2 regions of the Vibrio sp. TH_r3 genome follow, and region 2 is predicted to be linked to the other one. Evidence: predicted binding sites of a transcription regulator. Region 2 holds the regulator's gene; the other holds the start of a gene.
The links. Region 2 encodes MetJ, which represses methionine synthesis genes. Its sites were predicted from a motif close to TTAGACNTNTANANGTCTAA; they were not measured.

Region 1: a site for MetJ is predicted at 2,248-2,267, ahead of metH (methionine synthase). Genes of this name have one in related genera too.

The regions. Positions count from the first base shown of each region.
Region 1 covers NZ_JAWMPW010000026.1:35,862-46,613, reverse strand. Annotated here, with positions in the region: gene metA (homoserine O-acetyltransferase MetA) at 1-808, shown strand, start outside; gene R3X26_RS16280 (sodium:proton antiporter) at 843-2,123, opposite strand; gene metH (methionine synthase) at 2,317-5,997, shown strand; gene lysC (lysine-sensitive aspartokinase 3) at 6,147-7,499, opposite strand; lysine riboswitch at 7,596-7,774, opposite strand; gene R3X26_RS16265 (PglL family O-oligosaccharyltransferase) at 7,963-9,735, opposite strand; gene uvrA (excinuclease ABC subunit UvrA) at 9,899-10,752, opposite strand, start outside.
Region 2 covers NZ_JAWMPW010000017.1:30,474-41,225, forward strand. Annotated here, with positions in the region: gene ppc (phosphoenolpyruvate carboxylase) at 1-1,856, shown strand, start outside; gene R3X26_RS13680 (PadR family transcriptional regulator) at 2,219-2,758, shown strand; gene metF (methylenetetrahydrofolate reductase) at 2,910-3,797, opposite strand; gene R3X26_RS13690 (bifunctional aspartate kinase/homoserine dehydrogenase II) at 4,007-6,412, opposite strand; gene R3X26_RS13695 (O-succinylhomoserine (thiol)-lyase) at 6,413-7,579, opposite strand; gene metJ (met regulon transcriptional regulator MetJ) at 7,814-8,134, shown strand; gene R3X26_RS13705 (malic enzyme-like NAD(P)-binding protein) at 8,209-9,468, opposite strand; gene rpmE (50S ribosomal protein L31) at 9,698-9,913, opposite strand; gene priA (primosomal protein N') at 10,249-10,752, shown strand, end outside.

The DNA.
Region 1 (10,752 bases), on a different contig from region 2:
TAAGAAGATAGAAACTGAAACTCAGTTTTTACGTTTATTATCCAATAGCCCATTGCAGATAGACGTTGAGTTATTACGTATTGATGATAGGCCAAGTAAGAATACGCCTAGTGAGCATTTAGATGATTTTTATCGTCAGTTTAATACTGTAAAAGAAAAAAATTATGATGGATTAATAATAACTGGTGCACCGCTTGGATTAGTACAATTTGAGGATGTTATTTATTGGGAGCATCTAGAAACTATTATGACTTGGGCAACCGAGCATGTCACCTCTACACTATTTGTTTGTTGGGCTGCACAGGCTGGGTTAAAGTTACTATATGACTTACCTAAAAAAACCCGTAAAGAGAAGCTTTCCGGTGTCTATACCCATCAAATACAACAGAAATATCACCCAGTTTTAAGGGGCTTTGATGATACTTTTTTAGCTCCTCATTCTCGTTATGCTGATTTTTCTCCTGAGTATTTAGATTCACATACAGATTTAGATATTCTTGCCACGTCAGATATTGCAGGTGTTTATCTTGCAGCGACAAAAGACAAGCGCAATGTGTTTGTAACCGGTCATCCTGAGTATGAATCTCATACGTTGCACAATGAATATATACGCGATTTAGCAGAAGGAATGGATCCGGCTATCCCCGTTAATTATTATCCAAACGATAATCCAGATAATGTACCGATTGCAAGTTGGCGAAGTCATGGCCATTTGTTGTTTTCAAATTGGTTGAATTATTGTGTTTATCAACAAACCCCTTATGACCTCGAGCATTTTTCAGAAGAATACTTCACTAAAGATGATTGAAATTAAGGGATGCTAACTTAGCATCCCTTAATTATTAGTCTTGAGGTTCACTCTTTTTTGCTTTATTGATCATCGATGTGATAGTCGAACCCTGAATAAGTATCGAGAATACGACGACGGAGTAGGTCATTACCAAGATAATTTCACGTACATCAATATTCTTATTAGGCACAACCAAAATTCCAGCAGGAACCGCCATCGCCATTGCAAGCGCTAAACCTCCGCGTAATCCACCCCACGTCAAAATTCTAACTGACCAAGGGTTATAACTTCTAAAACGATTAAATAGCGTGTAAGACAAAGCAACACTCGTGTAACGACAAGCAAGAACTAATGGGATAGATATAACCATTAAAATCCAATCTTCAGAATGAAATTCAAAAGTTACCATTGATAAACCAATTAACAAAAATAACAGGCCATTTAAAAATTCGTCTATCAACTCCCAAAAATGGTCAAGGTGGTGCTCGCTCTCTTTTGAAAAACCTTTTAGTCTGGTCCAGTTGCCGATCATTATTCCCGCTATCACCATGGCTAAAGGACCTGATACATGAATAACGTCGGAAAATACATAACCAGCAGTCGGTATTCCAAGAGTCAATAACAGTTCCATAGAATGGTCATCAGTAGAACTAATTAAGTAATGGAATAGTAAGCCAAGTGCGGCTCCATAAATAATTCCCCCTATTGCTTCATGTAAAAATAATAATGTTACAGATCCTACGGTTGGGGTTTCGTTGCCAAAAGCGATGGTAAAAAGTGTTACAAAAATAACCAAACCGAATCCGTCATTAAAAAGTGACTCTCCCTCTATTTGAGTAGATATTCTTTTAGGAGCGTTGAGTTTTTTTACTATAGCAAGAACAGCAATTGGGTCAGTTGGAGAAATGAGAGCACCAAATAATAGACAGTAAACTAAGGCAAACTCCACACCAACTAGCCAGTTAATGACTGCGAATAACATAAAGCCAATCAAAAATGTAGAGACTAATGTTGCACCTAACGCGAGCAGGGTAATTTCCCATTTTTGGTCTTTCATATTATTAAGGTTTATACCCAAGCCTCCGGCAAAAAGTAAAAAGCCTAATACCCCTTTTAATAGAAAATCTTCAAAATTAATACTATCGATGGTCTCTATCGCTAAATTATTTAGATCAAACCAGCCGTTTTGCCCTGCAATAATCATAAGTAATGATAGAACCAACGCGCCTGCGGTAATTGCTATCGTAGTTTGAAGCTTGCCAAATTTCGAGTTGATAAACGCGATCATCATTGCAGCAGCAGCTAAAAAGCACAGTGTGTTGTAGACACTCATTAAATCGTTCCAATTTTTGTATTCGATAGGTGAATTCTCGTTCTAAAAGACAACTTTATCAACATAGATAATAAAAAATTGTTTTAAAGGCCGATGGTTAACCAAAATCCTATTTTAGTTCTTTTTAGACGTCTAGATTTCTACTCGTTCTGTGATAGGATGTCTGCAAAGTTAAAAATATTGAGGCTTAAACGTGTCTGGAAGTAATTTACGAGAAACAATAGAACAACAACTAAAACAGCGAATATTACTCATTGATGGTGGCATGGGCACCATGATTCAAAACCATAAACTCGAGGAAAAAGATTATCGAGGAGAGCGTTTTGCAGATTGGCATTCAGATTTAAAAGGTAATAATGACCTTTTAGTTTTAACTCAGCCTGAATTGATCGCAGATATTCATCGTGATTATCTAGAAGCGGGTGCAGATATCCTAGAGACCAATACGTTCAATGCGACCAGTATTGCTATGGCCGATTATGATATGCAAAGCTTGAGTGGAGAAATTAATTTCACCGCTGCTAAATTAGCAAAAGCAGCTGCGGACGAATGGAGTGCAAAAACGCCAGAGAAACCTCGCTATGTTGCAGGGGTGTTAGGTCCGACTAACCGTACCTGTTCTATTTCTCCTGATGTTAATGATCCTGGTTTTCGTAATGTTGATTTTGACGAATTGGTTGAAGCGTATTCAGAATCAACCAAAGCACTTATCAAAGGTGGCGTTGATTTAATACTGATTGAAACTATTTTTGATACCCTAAATGCTAAAGCCTGTGCATTTGCTGTAGAAGGTGTATTTGAAGAATTAGGTATATCGCTACCAATAATGATATCTGGAACCATTACTGATGCATCAGGGAGAACATTATCAGGTCAAACGACTGAAGCGTTTTACAATTCTCTACGCCATGTAAAGCCAATTTCATTTGGTTTAAACTGTGCGTTAGGCCCAGATGAACTAAGGCAATATGTTGTCGAAATGTCACGTATTTCAGAGTCATTTGTTTCTGTTCATCCTAATGCAGGTTTACCCAATGCTTTTGGTGAATATGATCTCTCTCCTGAAGATATGGCTGAGCATATTTCAGAATGGGCACAAAGCGGTTACGTTAATTTAGTTGGTGGCTGTTGTGGTACAACACCAGAACATATTCGCCAAATGTCACTAGCTGTACAAGATGTTCCACCGCGTGTATTACCAGATATTCCTATAGCCTGTCGTCTTTCTGGTTTAGAGCCAGTAACTATTGATAAAGATTCACTATTTATTAACGTGGGTGAGCGAACCAATGTAACTGGTTCGGCACGATTTAAACGCTTGATCAGAGAAGAATTGTACGATGAAGCCTTAGAAGTAGCTCGGCAGCAAGTTGAAAACGGCGCTCAAATTATCGATATTAATATGGATGAAGGAATGCTGGATTCCGAAGCGTGTATGGTGCGTTTTTTAAATCTATGTGCAACTGAACCTGAAATTTCAAAAGTACCAATTATGGTCGATTCTTCTAAATGGGAAGTGATAGAGGCAGGCTTGAAATGCATCCAGGGTAAAGGCATTGTAAACTCTATCTCGTTAAAAGAAGGTAAGGAAAAGTTTGTTCAGCAAGCAAAACTAGTTCGTCGTTATGGAGCCGCTGTCATTGTTATGGCTTTCGATGAAGTCGGACAAGCAGATACACGAGAGCGTAAACTCGAAATATGTACAGAAGCTTATCGAATTCTAGTTGATGAAGTTGGTTTCCCGCCTGAAGATATTATCTTTGATCCTAATATTTTTGCTGTTGCCACCGGTATCGATGAGCACAATAATTATGCCGTTGACTTTATCAATGCCGTTGCTGATATTAAACGTGACCTTCCTCATGCGATGATATCGGGTGGGGTTTCTAATGTATCGTTTTCATTCCGAGGCAATAACTATGTGCGTGAAGCTATACATGCCGTCTTTCTTTATCACTGTTTTAAGAATGGCATGGACATGGGTATTGTTAACGCTGGTCAGCTGGAAATATATGATAATGTCCCAGAGAAACTGCGCGAAGCAGTTGAAGACGTGGTACTAAATAGAACCGATAAAGGTACTGAAAATCTGTTAGAAATAGCAGATGAATATAGAGAAAACGCGGTCGGTAAAGAAGATGATGCTTCTGCATTAGAGTGGCGTAGTTGGCCGGTAGAAAAAAGACTAGAGCACGCGTTAGTGAAAGGTATCACCGAATTTATTGTAGACGATACTGAAGAAGCGAGAATGAATACTGAGAAACCTCTGCACGTTATTGAAGGTCCGTTGATGGACGGGATGAATGTAGTAGGTGACTTGTTTGGTGAAGGTAAGATGTTCTTACCTCAAGTCGTTAAGTCTGCACGTGTTATGAAGCAAGCCGTTGCTCACCTTGAACCCTATATCAATGCGTCAAAACAAGTGGGCAGCACTAACGGAAAAATCTTACTTGCTACAGTAAAGGGTGATGTTCACGATATAGGTAAAAATATTGTAGGGGTGGTTCTACAGTGTAATAACTACGAGATCATTGATTTAGGTGTAATGGTTTCTTGCGAGCAAATACTTAAAGTCGCTAAAGAAGAAAAGGTCGATATTATTGGCCTATCAGGATTGATCACACCTTCACTTGATGAAATGGTACATGTCGCTAAGGAAATGGAACGGCAAGGATTTGACCTTCCTCTTCTGATTGGTGGTGCAACTACATCGAAAGCTCATACAGCGGTTAAGATAGAGCAAAATTATAGTTGCCCAGTGGTTTACGTTAATAATGCTTCTCGTGCAGTGGGTGTGTGTTCTTCGTTATTATCTGATGAGCTTCGACCTGCATTTGTTGAAAAACTTCAACAAGACTACGTAACCGTTCGTGAGCAACATGCCCGTAAAAAACCAAGAACGAAGCCAGTTTCTTTACAAAGAGCAAGAGATAACAAGGTTAATATTGATTGGCAAGCTTACACTCCACCCGTACCAGCTAAATTAGGTGTTCATGTTTTTGAAGATTTTGATGTGGCAACTTTAAGAGATTATATTGATTGGACGCCTTTCTTTATGACTTGGACGCTGATGGGTAAATATCCTAAAATTTTCGAACATGAAGAGGTAGGCGAAGAAGCGAAACGGTTATTCAATGATGCCAATGCTTGGTTGGATAAAATTGAACGTGAAGGTTTGCTTAAAGCCAGCGGTATTTGTGCGCTATTGCCTGCAGCCAGTATTGGAGATGATATTGAAGTTTATACTGATGAATCTCGGACTAAAGTAGCAAAAGTCCTTCATAATTTACGCCAACAGACAGAAAAACCGAAAGGCTTTAATTATTGTTTAAGCGATTACATTGCACCTAAATCCAGTGGTAAAAAAGATTGGATTGGTGGTTTTGCTGTTACCGGTGGTATAGGTGAAAGAGAGCTTGCCGATAAGTACAAAGCCGCAGGCGATGATTACAACGCTATCATGGTTCAAGCGGTCGCCGACCGTTTAGCTGAAGCGTTTGCTGAATATTTACATCAAAAAGTGCGTACAGAAATTTGGGGGTATGCGCCAGATGAAAATTTATCAAATGAAGATCTTATCCGAGAAAAATACCAAGGAATCAGACCTGCACCTGGTTATCCTGCTTGTCCTGAGCATACTGAAAAAGGCTCACTGTGGGAGCTTCTTGATGTAGAGGAAAAAATTGGTATGTCGTTGACTTCAAGTTACGCTATGTGGCCGGGTGCGTCAGTTTCAGGTTGGTATTTTTCTCACCCTGATTCTAGATTTTTTGCTATTGCTCAGATACAACAGGACCAAGTAGAAGATTACGCAGAGAGAAAAGGCTGGGATGTGTTAGAAGCAGAAAAATGGTTAGGTCCAAATATAGACTAAGTTCTTATTTAAACCAGTGCAATGAGAACGAAAAGGCTTAGTGTTAGAACTAAGCCTTTTTTTAAGATTATCTCACTAGAAATAAAGTTGTACTTGACCTCATTTCATAATACACCTCGGTATGAGGCTATTATTTTAAAAACTTACCGCTAACATTCAAAAAGTTCTTGGTGTAATTTTTGAATGACTTTTCTAGAGTCATTTGAATGAACTAAAAAACATAAATTGTGTGGGCTTGCACCATAGCAAATCATGCGCAAGTTAAACTCTTCTAACGTACCAAATACTTTTTTTGCATAGCCTTTACATTGGCTCATATTATTGCCAATGAGAGCAACCAAGCATAAGTTTTGCTCAACCTCTACCACACAAAGTTGTTCCAATTCTTTTCTTACTTCTGCCGGTAGTTCAGGCGCACCACCAGAGGTATTGGTTTGATCAAGTGTTAGTGAAACACTCACTTCTGATGTAGTAATGAGATCGACAGAAATTTTGTATTTGGCTAAAATTTTAAAGACCTCAGCCAAAAAACCATAAGCATGAAACATATTTGGGCTACGCAGCGTAACCATTGTTTGATTACTGCGCAATGCTAAAGCTCTAAATAGAGGGGAACTCTCTACCTCTTGCCGAATCCAAGTTCCGCCTTTTTCTGGAGCTTTTGATGAGCCAACAAATACAGGGATGCCATGACGAAGAGCGGGCACTAAAGTGGAAGGGTGTAGAATTTTGGCACCAAAGTTTGCCATTTCAGAGGCTTCACTAAAACTAATTTCAGCGATAGGTGAGGCTTTTTCAGCAATTCTAGGATCGGTTGTATAAATTCCAGGAACATCGGTCCAAATTTCGAGGCCTTTAGCCGCTACTGCCTCTGCGATAAGTGCAGCGCTATAGTCACTTCCACCTCGACCAAATGTTGTGGTATTTCCTTCTTTATCTGCACCGATAAAGCCTTGAGTGACGACAACATGATTTTGACACAAAGGGACGAGTTTTTCTTTAGCGAGCTCTGAAATAGTGCCTAGTTCTGGTTCTGCTTTACCAAAAAAACTATCGGTTCTCATTATTTCGCGAATGTTAAATCGAACAGCATTTACTCCTCGTTCAACTAATATTTGAGTGAGTATGTGGGTCGACATACGCTCACCATACGCGACCATGTGATCGGTAAGCTTATCGCTGCTTTGAAACGAGGCCGCTTCTGCTGCTGACGCGACACTTTTTAATAATGAGGCGACGGCTTGTTTGGTTTTATCTGGGTCAGCAAGTTGATCTGTAATGGCATAATGAATTACTTCAAGTTGTTTGATAATAGTTTGGCGACGTTGATCGTCTTGAACACCATTAGCAAGCTCTACTAATAAATTGGTTACACCAGAACAAGCACTACTAACGAGGAGTTTGGTTTTTGGATTATTCTCGATAATTTCGGCACAACGACTCATGGCTTCGAAGTTGGCAACACTTGTTCCACCAAATTTTGCTACATTGAATGCGCTCACGGCATTTCTCCCTGTATATGGTCAAATTAACAGTTTGTTTTTGTTATATTGAAGAGAGATTTCTAGAGCAGAGGAAAAGCATTAATTATCTATGCGGACCTCAGAAGCTCTTCACCAAAAGAAATTTGGTGACAATTGGTAGGATTCAGCCTACTCAACCGACGAATATTCACACTCAATGAATCTTCATCTCGGCATTGCTCCCCCTGATTGCTTTGTACTGGAGTTGAGGCTCCACAAAGCAGCTGCCTGGGCAATGCTCCTCTTCTGTTATAAAGTAAAATATTGTTCTAAATGGCAATATCGTTTTACATCGCTATAAAATGATATCTCTAAGTTCTAGCACCAGAAACTAGAGGTTTTTATTGAACGATTTTGTTATGAAAAAGTCAATTGTTAAAATAGATAATTATACCGAACGCACGACCTTTTTATGTTTTAAGCTAAAAAGAGCACGTAACTTTTATTTGTCGATGTTTATCGTATCTTGTTCCGTTTTCGTTGGTTTTATGATCGGTTCAATATCTAACATTGAAAAATCATTATTTGGGAAAAGAAAACTTGCTTCCGAACGGATTTGCTCAGCCTTACTTATTTCTCCCAAGCCTAAATAAGCAAGAATTAAATGTCGATAGTACTTTTCTTTTGGGGCATTTTTAATCGCGATAACAGACCAGTTAATATACTGGGTAATTAAATCTTCGTCTTTATTGACTAGACCTTGTTTAAGTAAATTACTGCGTAATTGCCAATTAAATTCAATTGTCTCAGAGAAGGGAACCATCACTTGTGAGAGTATAGCGGTATCTTTTGGATATGACTTGTCGAATCGATACAAAGTAAAATTAGCTTGTAATGCTAATCCCATACAAGTCGTGGTCACTAAAGGTACAATCAACGCAACATTTTTAAGAGCAATACTGCTGATAGTTGAAAATGAAACGATTCGATATTTGGATGTTCTTTGATCCACCCAATAAAGCAGAATAATCAATATAAGCCAGTGAATTGCTGATAAGTAAAAAGGCATTCCTATCTGGCTATGAATAATGATTGGAATGAATAAACTGAATATAGCTAATCGAGTTCCTTTCCGGGCCGAATAGATTTTAAATAACACCATAGCGGAAGAAAAAATAAGACCGAGTATAGGAATAATTCCACCCTCAATTCCCCAGTAGAGAATTTCATTTTGTGGATGTTGTAGAGGGCCGTATCCTGCTGGGTAATTAGGATTTAATTGATGTTGTCTCGCTGTATATAATGCATATGCCGTTTCAATTTGACCATAGCCATAACCTGTAAAGGGTTTTTCAACAAGCATATCAATAGTTTGTGGGAATAACATCGTTTTGGATATTTCTGGTGTGTCCGAATTGGATATTGAACCTCCAATTGTGGAAAATAAAATTAATCCTAATCCAGCACCAGCAACAGATAACGCTACCCAACCAGCTAATCTTTGCGGAGTAGAAAATCGATATAAATAAACAACTACAAAGAGAAAACCAATAGCGGCTCCAATCCATTCCAATCCTTGGCTAAGTAAAAACAGCTGTGGCACTGTGAAAATAGGTAAGACATATAGAAACAGAGTGCGACTGATTCTTTGACCATACTTTCTTTGTTGTCTTGCTAACAGATAACCAGACAGAATGACACCCGTTGATAGGAAACTCACCATAACACTGGATTGTTGGAAAACACCAAATGGAAGTTGAGTGAAATCGTTGTAACCAATAATGTCTTTTGGCAATAAACTAAATAACTGCAAATAACTCAATATAGTTTGCATTGCTGTTGCAATAACAATAAACCAAAGTAACCGTTGCTTGTGCTGATTACTTAAAAGGAACTGCTGAAGTATTAAGAAAAAAAACCATCCAGACCAAACAGCTATTAATCGAGGGAGGAAACTGGTCCAGTCATTATGTAAAGGATAAAAAATCGGTATTGTGAGAAAAATACAAGTAATAAAAAGAACGATGGAAAGTTTTGAATAACGTACTTGTCGAGTTTTTGCCATATGGAACAAACCAATAGCAATAACATAACTCAGTGACAACCAAGTACTAATATTAAAAGGAAGAGCTAAGCCTGCGCCACCTAAATTAGGAATATATAAGTGCATGGCTATGAGGAAGACAAAGCCAACTGAATACATGAATTTTCGGTTTAGTGGTGCTTTAGCTTTGCGTGGCGCTAATTTTGTACCACTAAGATGAATGATTGCCATTATTACATCCCTAAGTATAAAAACGAGCAAAGCTCGTTTTTATACTTTACCTTTTTTTCTTATTACAACCTAGAGAGGATTAACTTTAGCTATGTGTTTGTTGAAACAATTAAAAATTTTGCAACCCTGCTTCGAATTTAGTAAGACAAATGAGATTGCAAAATTAAGATAAGTTACCGCTATTACTATTTTTTTTTGCTTTGAGCATTGGTTTCAAGAATCTAGCAGTATGCGATCCTTTTACCTTAGCCACCTCTTCTGGTGTTCCTTCAGCTATAATTTCACCTCCACCTTGTCCACCTTCTGGCCCAAGATCAACGACCCAATCAGCCGTTTTTACTACATCTAAATTATGCTCAATAACAACTACAGTGTTGCCATGATCTCTCAACCTATGTAATACCGTCAGTAGTTGTTGTATATCGTGAAAATGTAAGCCTGTAGTAGGTTCGTCTAATATATAAAGAGTTTGACCGGTATCGCGTTTAGAGAGCTCTTTGGCAAGTTTCACTCTTTGAGCTTCTCCTCCAGACAGTGTTGTAGCCGCTTGGCCCAAACGGATATAAGACAAACCTACATCGATCAACGTTTGTAATTTTCTAGCAATAACAGGAACTGGTGCAAAATACTCTCTAGCATCCTCCACCGTCATCTGTAGAACCTCATCAATAGATTTTCCTTTGTAGCGAACTTCTAACGTTTCACGGTTATAACGCTTTCCTTTACAGATATCACACGGAACATAAACATCTGGAAGAAAATGCATTTCTACTTTTATAACACCATCCCCCTGACATGCTTCACAACGTCCTCCGCGAACATTAAAGCTAAATCGGCCTGGTTTATAACCTCTTGAACGGGCTTCTTGTGTACCTGCAAACAATTCTCGAATTGGTGTGAAAATCCCTGTGTAGGTGGCTGGGTTTGAACGAGGAGTTCGTCCTATAGGGCTCTGATTGATATCGATTACTTTATCGAAGTGTTGTAAACCATTAATTTTTTTGTAAGCAGCAGGCT
Region 2 (10,752 bases):
TTACTCACAATATCACCCATGAAGTACTGCACTTGTCACGCTGGAAAGCAGCAGATCTGTATTTAAATGATATTCAAGAGCTTATCAGTGAACTGTCAATGGTTGATTGCAGCGAAGGCTTACGTGAATTTGCTGGCGAAGCTCATGAACCTTATCGAGCGGTTCTAAAAGATCTACGTGTTCTTTTAACTGATACATTAGACGTTCTTGATGCAAAAATTAACAAAACCGATGTACCAAACAAAATCATTTTAGAGAAAGTGGAACAATTGTGGCTGCCTCTTCACGCATGCTACCAATCTCTTCACCAATGCGGTATGGGCGTTATAGCTGATGGTTCGTTACTTGATACATTACGCCGAGTTAGAGCATTTGGTGTTCACTTAGTCCGTTTAGATATTCGCCAAGAAAGTACTCGTCATTCCGATGTACTGTCTGAGCTAACGCGTTACCTTGGTATTGGTGATTACGATCACTGGAGCGAACAAGATAAGATCTCTTTCCTTGTAAATGAATTAAGTTCTAAGCGCCCATTATTGCCACGTAATTGGCAACCGTCTGAAGCGGTAAAAGAGGTTTTAGACACCTGTAAGATCATTGCTAGCCAATCACGCGAAGCGTTTGGTTCTTATGTTATATCGATGGCTCGTACCGCGTCAGATGTTCTTGCTGTTCATTTACTTCTTCAAGAGTCTGGTTGTGAGTTCAGAATGGATGTTTGCCCATTATTCGAAACCCTAGATGATTTAAATAACTCAGAAGCAGTCATCAAACAACTGCTAGAGATTGACTGGTATCGTGGCTTTATTCAAAACCATCAAATGGTCATGATTGGCTATTCTGATTCAGCCAAAGATGCCGGTGTTATGTCAGCAGGATGGGCACAATACAGCGCAATGGATGCCTTAGTGCGTGTCTGTGAAGAAGCCAACATAGAGCTAACTCTATTCCATGGCCGAGGAGGCACAATTGGTCGTGGTGGAGCACCAGCGCATGCTGCATTACTGTCTCAACCACCAAAAAGCTTACAAGGTGGCCTGCGTGTAACCGAACAAGGTGAAATGATCCGCTTTAAGTTGGGCTTACCTGAAGTGGCTGTGAACAGTTTTAATCTGTACGCCAGTGCCGTGCTAGAAGCTAACCTTTTGCCACCACCAAATCCAAAACAAGAATGGCGTGATTTGATGGAAGAGTTATCACAAGTGTCCTGTGCAGCATATCGTTCTGTAGTAAGAGAAGAACCCGATTTTGTTCCATACTTCAGAGCCGCAACTCCAGAACAAGAACTGGGTAAATTACCTTTAGGATCTCGTCCTTCGAAAAGAAATCCAAATGGTGGTGTTGAAAGCTTACGAGCGATTCCATGGATATTCTCATGGAGTCAAAACCGATTAGTGCTCCCTGCTTGGCTAGGTGCTGGTGAATCCATTCAGCACTCTATCGATCATGGGCATCAGGATTTGTTAGAAGAAATGTGCCGCGAGTGGCCTTTCTTTTCAACTCGTTTGGGTATGCTTGAAATGGTGTATTCTAAATCGAGTATTGAGATATCTCAGTACTACGATCAAAGACTTACCGACAAATCATTGTGGAGACTGGGCGATAGATTAAGAGATCAACTACAAAAAGACATCAAAGCCGTGCTTAATGTAGAAAACAATGAAAACTTAATGCAAAGCAATCCCTGGGGTCTTGAATCTATTCGACTACGTAACGTATATGTATTGCCAATGAACATTCTTCAAGCTGAACTTCTGTATCGAACTCGTCATGCAGATGACGTATCTTCTGAACTAGATGAAGCGTTAATGGTGACCATTGCAGGTATTGCAGCAGGAATGCGTAATACTGGTTAGTATCAATAACTAAAAACAGGGCAACAATACTCACGTATTTAGAATGTTGTCCTGTTTACACTTCTTATTGAGAGATTTGTCATCATTTCTAGACAAATCGGCTCATATTTTTATTCATCCCGCAAATTTTAATGGTATGCTTACTGCCGTTGTGCATGAAAGATAGACCATACTTATAACAGCACACCATCAAGGAATAAAACTCCAAAATACCGCTAGGTGGAATTCGGCTTTAAATTGGGATAAACGAACGAACAAAGAGTCGTCGTTATCCTGAACTGCTAGATTAATGGGTGTCAAACAAAGCAATAACGCAGTTCATAGTTATAAATTTTTATATTACTAATTATTGGATTTAAGACATGTCATTACCACACGTAATCTTAACCGTTTTAAGCACTCGTAATGCTACCGGATATGATATCACCAAAGAATTTTCCTACAGTATTGGTTATTTTTGGAAAGCAAGTCATCAACAAGTTTATCGCGAGCTAAATAAGATGGCTCAAAATGATCTCGTTACCTGTACCGTTCAACCACAAGACGGCAAACCAGATAAAAAAGTGTACTCTATTACTGAAAATGGACGTAAAGCTTTAGGAGAATGGTTTGAACAACCCACAGCACAACCAACCGTCAGAGATGAGTTTAGTGCTAAGCTTATAGCTTGTGCAGTTCACCCTACCTCTCCGTTGAAAGAACAGATATCGTTACTTATTAACGAATCTAAACAACTGGTTAATCACTATAAAAAGATAGAAGCAACACAATATGGTGATCCTGCTAAATTAGATAAACACGCAAAATTAGAACGCCTTACTTTGAGACGAAATATGGTAATGCGGGAAGCATGGATTAACTGGGCAGAAGAAGTGGCTGCTGAACTAGATTCTATAGAATAATTATTTATATTCTTTGAATTCAATAAAATCCTGTAACATGAATAAAAATATACGTGTTGATATTTTCATTCATAGAAAATTTAAAAAGAGTTGATAAATTATATCAACTCTTTTTTTCACTATTATTCTAACGCTGACTAACAAGTACTGTTTATCTGGTCGGCCTAACCCCTAAAGTATGGCATAGAGCAAACGTCATTTCTGCACGATTCAACGTATAGAAATGGAAGTCTTTCACCCCTTCACGACTAAGAATTCTTACCATATCAATTGCTTGACTTGCTCCAACCAACTGCCTAGTTGTAGGGTCATCTTCCAAGCCACTGAACTGCTGAGCCATCCACCCAGGTACTTTTACATGATTCATTGCAGCAAATCGCGACGCTTGAGTAAAATTAGACACAGGTAAAATGCCTGGCACTATCTCAACATCAATACCAGCACTGACGCAACGATCACGGAACCTTAGATAACTTTCAACATCAAAAAAGAATTGAGTGATAGCTCTGTTTGCACCTGCATCCACTTTTCTCTTTAAATTAAGTAAATCAGCTTGAGCACTTTTAGCTTCTGGATGCACTTCAGGAAAAGCGGCGACCGAGATATCAAAATCGTGACGCGATTTTAACAAGTCAACCAAATCCGATGCGTACATATCTGGAGCACCACCGTCAGCTGGAATATCACCACGTAAAGCCACTATATTACGAATACCATTTGCCCAATAGTCTTCTGCAATATCAATCAGTTCATCACGACTAGCATCAATGCATGTTAAATGTGGAGCGGCGACTAAGCCCGTTTGATCTTTAATTTGTTTAATAATCGAATGAGTACGATCTCGTTCACCAGAATTTGCGCCATAAGTTACAGAGACAAATTTTGGCTGTAACGTTTTTAAACGATGAACAGAATTCCAAAGGGTTTCTTCCATTTTTTCACTACTAGGTGGGAAGAACTCAAATGAAACGTTAATATCCCCAAGCTCTGCGATATTTTGATTTAAAGCGTCTAAATGACTTGCATGTGAATAGCTCATTGTTCAGTTCTCTCCCATTTCGGGCTAATAATAGGTGGTATTTTTTGACGTTTAGACGTCTATATGTCCAATAGAATGTAATGAAACGAGCTTAATGTCAACCTGATGATCATGAGCAATTTTCATGTAAAAATGAGAATTGCTCAACAAGTGGTTTAATTGATAGGCGAACAGTGAAGGCCACTCGTGAATAGTGACCTTATAGTAAATTAAAATAAGTTAGAAAGCCGGTTGATATCGGATTGAATCGCTCCAGCAGTAACAAACTGACCTGCACCCGGTCCACGAATAACCAGTGGGTTATCTTTGTACCAGATACTTTCAATAGCAAAAATATTATCACATGGCAGTAAGTTAGCTAACGCATGTTCTTTATTCAACGTCTCTATACCTACCGTTGCTGTTCCATCTTTTTCTAAACGAGCAACATAGCGTAATACTCGATCTTCTTTCTGCGCTTTAGCCAATCTCTCTGCCAAGATTTCATTCAGCCGCTGCCCTTGGTCAAAAAACTGATCAATCGTCAAACCCTTAAGTTCTTCTGGTATCAGAGACTCTACTTTGACATTTTCTGGCTCAATAATTAAACCGGATTCTCGAGCCAAAATAACCAATTTTCTCATAACATCAGAACCATTCAAATCTTCACGAGGATCCGGCTCGGTAAGACCTTGTTGCCAAGCGAGTTCAACCAGTTCACTAAATGGAATAGAACCATCAAATTGTTGAAACAGCCAAGATAACGTCCCCGAAAATATTCCGGACAAGGCCGTTATTTTGTCGCCACTCTCTTTTAAATCTCGTACCGTATGATTTATCGGTAGTCCTGCACCTACTGTAGCATTATAAAGCCAATGTCGGCCTGTTTTCGCAAAGGCATCTTGCACCTGATGATAAAAAGCACTCGAAGCTGACCCAGCAAATTTATTGGCAGAAATTAAATGAAAACCTTTCTCTGCTATCTCCGGGTACTTCATAGACAACTCTTCACTGGCGGTCACGTCTAAGATAATCACTTCATCAAATACCTGTTGATGGCTCAATCTTGTTAACCATTCCTTGCCATCACTTTCAATTGCTTCAGCATCATATTGATTCAACACACTACTAGGATCAATTCCGTCTGTATCCATCCAGTAGGTTTTGCTTCCGATAACGGCAATTAAGTCAAAACTCATTCCCCTACGCTTTTCTATTTCACTTTTTTGTGTGTTGAAAAGCTGTAACCAACCAGAACCAATATTGCCTTTTCCACATAACACCAAACCAATTCTTTTTTGAGCTTGGAATAACTGCGTGTGAATATTTTGAATGAATCTTTCAGTATTAGAAGTACGTAAAACAGCGGCTAAGCTCAGACCGGATTCCGCTTCACACATAAACTCCACTGGTGCATTTTTTAATTGTTGGTAGAAACCATGGCTATGAATTGGGTTTTTAGTTACGCCTGCACCAACTGCGGCAACCATAGAATAGCCTTCTTTGAGACGAATATCGGCTTCGATGGCAGCATCGTTTAAATACCTCAACGCTCCAGTAGCAACTTCGGAGGTGTAAGCCAGTAATATTTCTCCTTGATCGGCTTGTACCTCAAAGGCTAACGGTTGCAACTGAGCTCGTTGTAAACTTTGTAAAACCTCTTCTTTTGCTCGTTCAAAATCGTGGCCTAGGCTAAAGATCAATTCGATAAGCAGTACATCATCAAGCGAAGTGATAATTTTAGCACCACGACCGGAAGCAAGGACTCTTTCTATTTTGGTTGAGCCTGCTTCGGGTTGATAACTGCATCGCAGTTCTAAATCCATAGCACTTTGAGCAACTGGTTGTAAGGTTCTACTGTGCAAAACAGGGGCTGCTAGGCGAGCAAGTTCACTGGCTTCGTCAAGCCTTAATAAAGGCAATAAACAAGCGTCATTCACCTTACGTGGATCAGCACTATATACGCCACTAACATCGCTCCAAATTGTCACTCGGCTCACATCAGCCAAAGCACCAATCATTGTGGCTGAATAATCCGAACCATTACGCCCCAATAATACCGTATCATCAGCACTATTTTTGGCCATAAAACCAGTAATAACTAATCGATATTGTGGGTGCTGAACCATAACATCTTTGAGTAAAGGCCGAGAGCGTGAACGGTCAATTTCTGGTTGAGTACCTAAATCTGCTCGCAAAAAATCTCGTGAATCGATGGCTACAGAAAGCATTGTTTCTTGGCTAAGTAGCTGCGCTAATAATCTAGCGGACCAAACTTCACCATGCCCAAGTACACTCGCTTCTTGTTGATGAGTGAGTGGAATTTGCATATCACCTAAAGCAGAAAACTCTGAATGCAACACAGCTAATAATTCATCGGGTTCATCAAGTAACTGTTCAATTAAATCCGATTGATATTGGCGCAACTGCATAAGTAATTCATGCGCCGTTCTTCCATCTTTATTTAGAGCACTTAACCATTCCAGCAGTCGATTGGTCGTATCACCGGCCGCAGAAACGACAATTAAATCTTCATGTTGTGAATATTCGGAAAGAATGTTCGCCACACGCTTATAGCACTCAGGGTTCGCAAGACTGCTCCCACCGAATTTATGCAGCTGACGCTTACCTGTCATTTACGCTTTCTCCTGAACTTCTTTAAAAGCATTATCTAAATCTTCTATTAAATCTCGGCTATCTTCTAGCCCTACCGATAATCGAAGCAATGTTTGAGCGATACCAGCTTGTTGAAGGGCTTCCTCGCCCATTGCTCGATGAGTCATCGTAGCAGGGTGACAAATAAGGCTTTCCACTCCCCCTAGAGATTCTGCTAGAGAGAATAATTTCAGCGCCCCAACAAAAATTTTTAACTCATCCATAGAGCCATTAAATTCAAAACTTAGCATTGAACCAAAACCGGATTGTTGTTTTTTGGCTATTTCATGGCCAGGATGATCAGCCAAACTTGGGTGATAAATAGTACCAACTCGATCTTGCTTCGCTAAATAATGTAAAATCTCTCGCGAGCTTTCCTCATGTATTCGCATTCTTGCCCCCAAGGTTCGAATACCTCGCAATGTCATATAGCTATCAAAAGGCGTCCCCGTTGCCCCAATACAATTGCCCCACCACGCCAATTCTTCTGCATGTTGTTCGGTTTTGGTTACAATCACACCGCCAATTACATCGGAATGACCATTAATATATTTGGTTGTAGAATGGATAACAAAATCCGCACCCAACTCTAATGGCTTTTGGTATATGGGTGTCATAAAGGTATTATCCACGGCGACTAATGCCCCAACTGCATGTGCTTTTTTACAGGTTTCTTGTACATCGACCACTCTAACTAATGGATTAGATGGCGTTTCTAGCAGCACTAATTTGGGGTTTTTAGCTAACGCCGCATCTAACGCGGCTTGATCTGATTGATCAATAAACAAAACCGAAAAATCGCCTTTCTGAGCCCTAGTATTGAATAAACGATACGTGCCACCATAACAATCATTTGGTGCCACAATCAGATCATTTGGCCCAATAAAAGCCGATACCCATAAGTTCAATGCAGAGGTTCCACAATTAGTCACCACCGCACCTGCACCAGATTCTAATTCAGAAAGCGCTTGCTCTAACATGTTTCGATTCGGGTTGCCGGATCGGGTATAATCGTATTTAGGGACGTCACCAAAGTTAGGAAAACTATAATTGGTCGAAAGATAAATTGGAGGGACGACGGCTTGATACTGAGAGTCAGATTCAATTCCAGTGCGAACAGCAATAGTCGCAGGTTTCCTTTGTGTCATGTGCTTGCTTTCCTTTATCAGGTTTCAGGCTGTGATTTGGCTATCTGCTAACTATACCTGAATATCGAAATACTATACTTGAATATCGAGATTTGAAACATATCCGCACACTTTACTGTCAGTTTACAAAGACGTCAACACTTCTAGACGTCTATATGTCTTTGCTTATAGAGGTAAATCCCGCTAGAATTCTAACCCATAAATATTTTATGACTATTTTTATAAAGGTGAGTAATGGCTGATTGGAATGGCGAATATATAAGTCCATACGCAGAGCACGGTAAAAAAAGCGAACAAGTAAAAAAAATAACTGTATCCATCCCTCTGAAAGTTCTAAAAATTTTGACCGATGAACGTACACGTCGCCAAATAAATAATTTACGACATGCAACCAATAGTGAGTTGTTATGTGAAGCATTTTTACATGCTTATACAGACCAACCATTACCGACAGATGAAGATTTAAGAAAAGATCGCCCTGATGATATTCCAACTGAAGTTAAACGATTAATGACGGAAATGGGCATAGAATTTGAAGCATTTGATGAAGAATAAGAATAATTTTGTCATCTACTATCCTAGTTGAGTTTAGGATAGTAGATGGCGATTACCGCTGCCTAAATGGCATATTAGTCCATATAGTGTTCAGGTAATTCCACTCTTGCTACTCCAGACTCTACTGCCGCAATAGCCACCGCTTTGGCAACACGAGGTAGTAAACGAGGATCCATAGGTTTAGGGATAATATACTCTTTACTAAACTCTAATGCCTCTACACCAGCGGCTTCAAGTACTTCGGCGGGAACCGGTTCTTTAGTTAACTGACGAATCGCTTCAACTGCAGCCAATTTCATTTCAATATTAATTTCACTGGCTCTAACATCTAAAGCGCCACGGAAAATAAAGGGAAAACAGATAACGTTATTTACTTGGTTCGGGTAATCCGAACGGCCAGTTCCCATAATAAGATCGTTTCTTACTTGATGAGCCGTCTCCGGTTTAATCTCTGGATCAGGGTTAGAACAAGCAAACACCACCGGTTTATCTGCCATCAATTTAAGCGCATCGGCTGGTAACAAGTCGGGACCAGAAACTCCAAGGAACAAATCCGCGCCGTCAATAACGTCCTCTAATGTGCGTTTATCGGTATTATTAGCAAACATTTTTTTGTATTCATTCAAGTCATCACGACGCGTATGAATCACACCTTTGCGATCCAGCATATAAATTTTTTCTCGTTGAGCACCACATTTTATCAAAAGTTCCATACAAGCCGTGGCAGCAGCTCCTGCACCGAGGCAAACAATAATCGCTTCTTGTAAGGTTTTTCCTTGTAGTTCTATCGCGTTAAGCATACCTGCCGCTGTCACAATCGCTGTACCATGTTGGTCATCGTGAAAAACCGGAACTTGGCATCGCTCAATTAATTGACGCTCTATCTCAAAACATTCAGGTGCTTTAATATCTTCCAAATTGATACCACCAAATGTATCAGCGATACTAGCAACGGTATTAACAAACTCTTCCGTTGTACGGTGCTTCACTTGTATATCTATCGCATCAAGTCCCGCAAAACGCTTAAATAATAGCGCTTTACCTTCCATAACTGGTTTAGACGCCATAGGTCCCAAGTTACCTAAACCTAAAATAGCCGTACCATTAGAGATAACAGCAACCGTATTCCCCTTTGCGGTGTATTTGTAAACATTGTCGATGTTTTGTGCTATTTCACGCACAGGCTCTGCAACGCCGGGGCTATAAGCAAGTGCTAAATCTTCAGCAGAGTCAGCTGGCGTAGTCAATGCAACCGCAATTTTACCGGGAGTTGGAAGAGCGTGATAATCAAGGGCTTGTTGACGAAAGTCGTATTCTAGGTTCTCTTCGGACATAAGAATTTATTCCAATATTAGTAGGCAAGATATTTAATTTTTCAATATTGCTAATGATAGTAAATGATCGCAACAAAACTTCCTACTTAGAAAGTCATTAACACCATTAAATTTTCTAAAAAAGGATAGGATTTGACTTAATTGATATTTGGATAAAATATTTATAACTTGGCAGGATCAAAAAAGGACGCATGGGCGTCCTTTTAAATTTGGGTTAACACAGTAGCAATTACTTGCTAGATAGTGCACCAAAACGTTTGTTGAAGCGATCAACACGACCACCAGTATCAACGATACGTTGTTTACCAGTGTAGAATGGGTGACATTTGTCACATACGTCTAGGTGAATGCTTTCTTTTGCTAGTGTTGAGTTAAACTCGAAAGAGTTACCGCAAGAACATGTTGCTTTAACTGCTTTGTATTCTGGGTGGATACCTGTTTTCATGGGAAAACCTCATTATAGGCCGTGTCGCCATCCGATTCTAAGCCGAACACCACACGTATTTACAAAAATGGTATAAATTGATATACCGTCAAGGCCGAGCATATTAATGAAACACAGTCTAAGGATCAACTGATTTGACTCTTTTTTCTGCAATTATTTTAGTTACTAATAACAAATATATCAATTGTGAAGTAAAAATAGCTTGTGAAATCTATTTCTACTTCACCCAATTAGGCTCTTCTGCAGACAATAAACTAAAAGTTCACTACTCGTAATTACTCGTTGCATCAACTACACTAGGTCTTCTTTTAACTGTACTGATATCTTGATCACTTATGCGCCCAACTATCGCTCAAGTTGCCTTGCCTGTCCCGCTAGATAAACGGTTTGATTATCTTATTCAACCACACCAATTTCCTGTGATTGGTGGGAGAGTCAGCGTGTCATTTGGTCGTCAAACCTTAGTTGGAATTGTCACTGCAATTGTTCATCAATCAGACTTTCCATTAGAACAGTTAAAAAGCATTAAACAAGTTTTAGATAACAAACCTATTTGGCCAGATAGTCTTTATGCGTTACTTAACTGGTGCAGCAAGTTTTATCAGTATCCACTTGGTGAAACATTGATTAATGCCCTGCCTACTGCCCTACGCAAAGGCAAAGCGGCAGAATTTGCTTCTTTAGTCGAATGGCATATTACCGAAGCAGGTAAAAACCAATTGATGTCGGGATTCGGTCGAGCCGTTCAGCAAGCTAAAGTAATGCACTTGGTTGAAAATGGTCCAATATCTCATCAACAAATGATTGCACAAGAAGTAACAACCACTGTGTTAAAATCG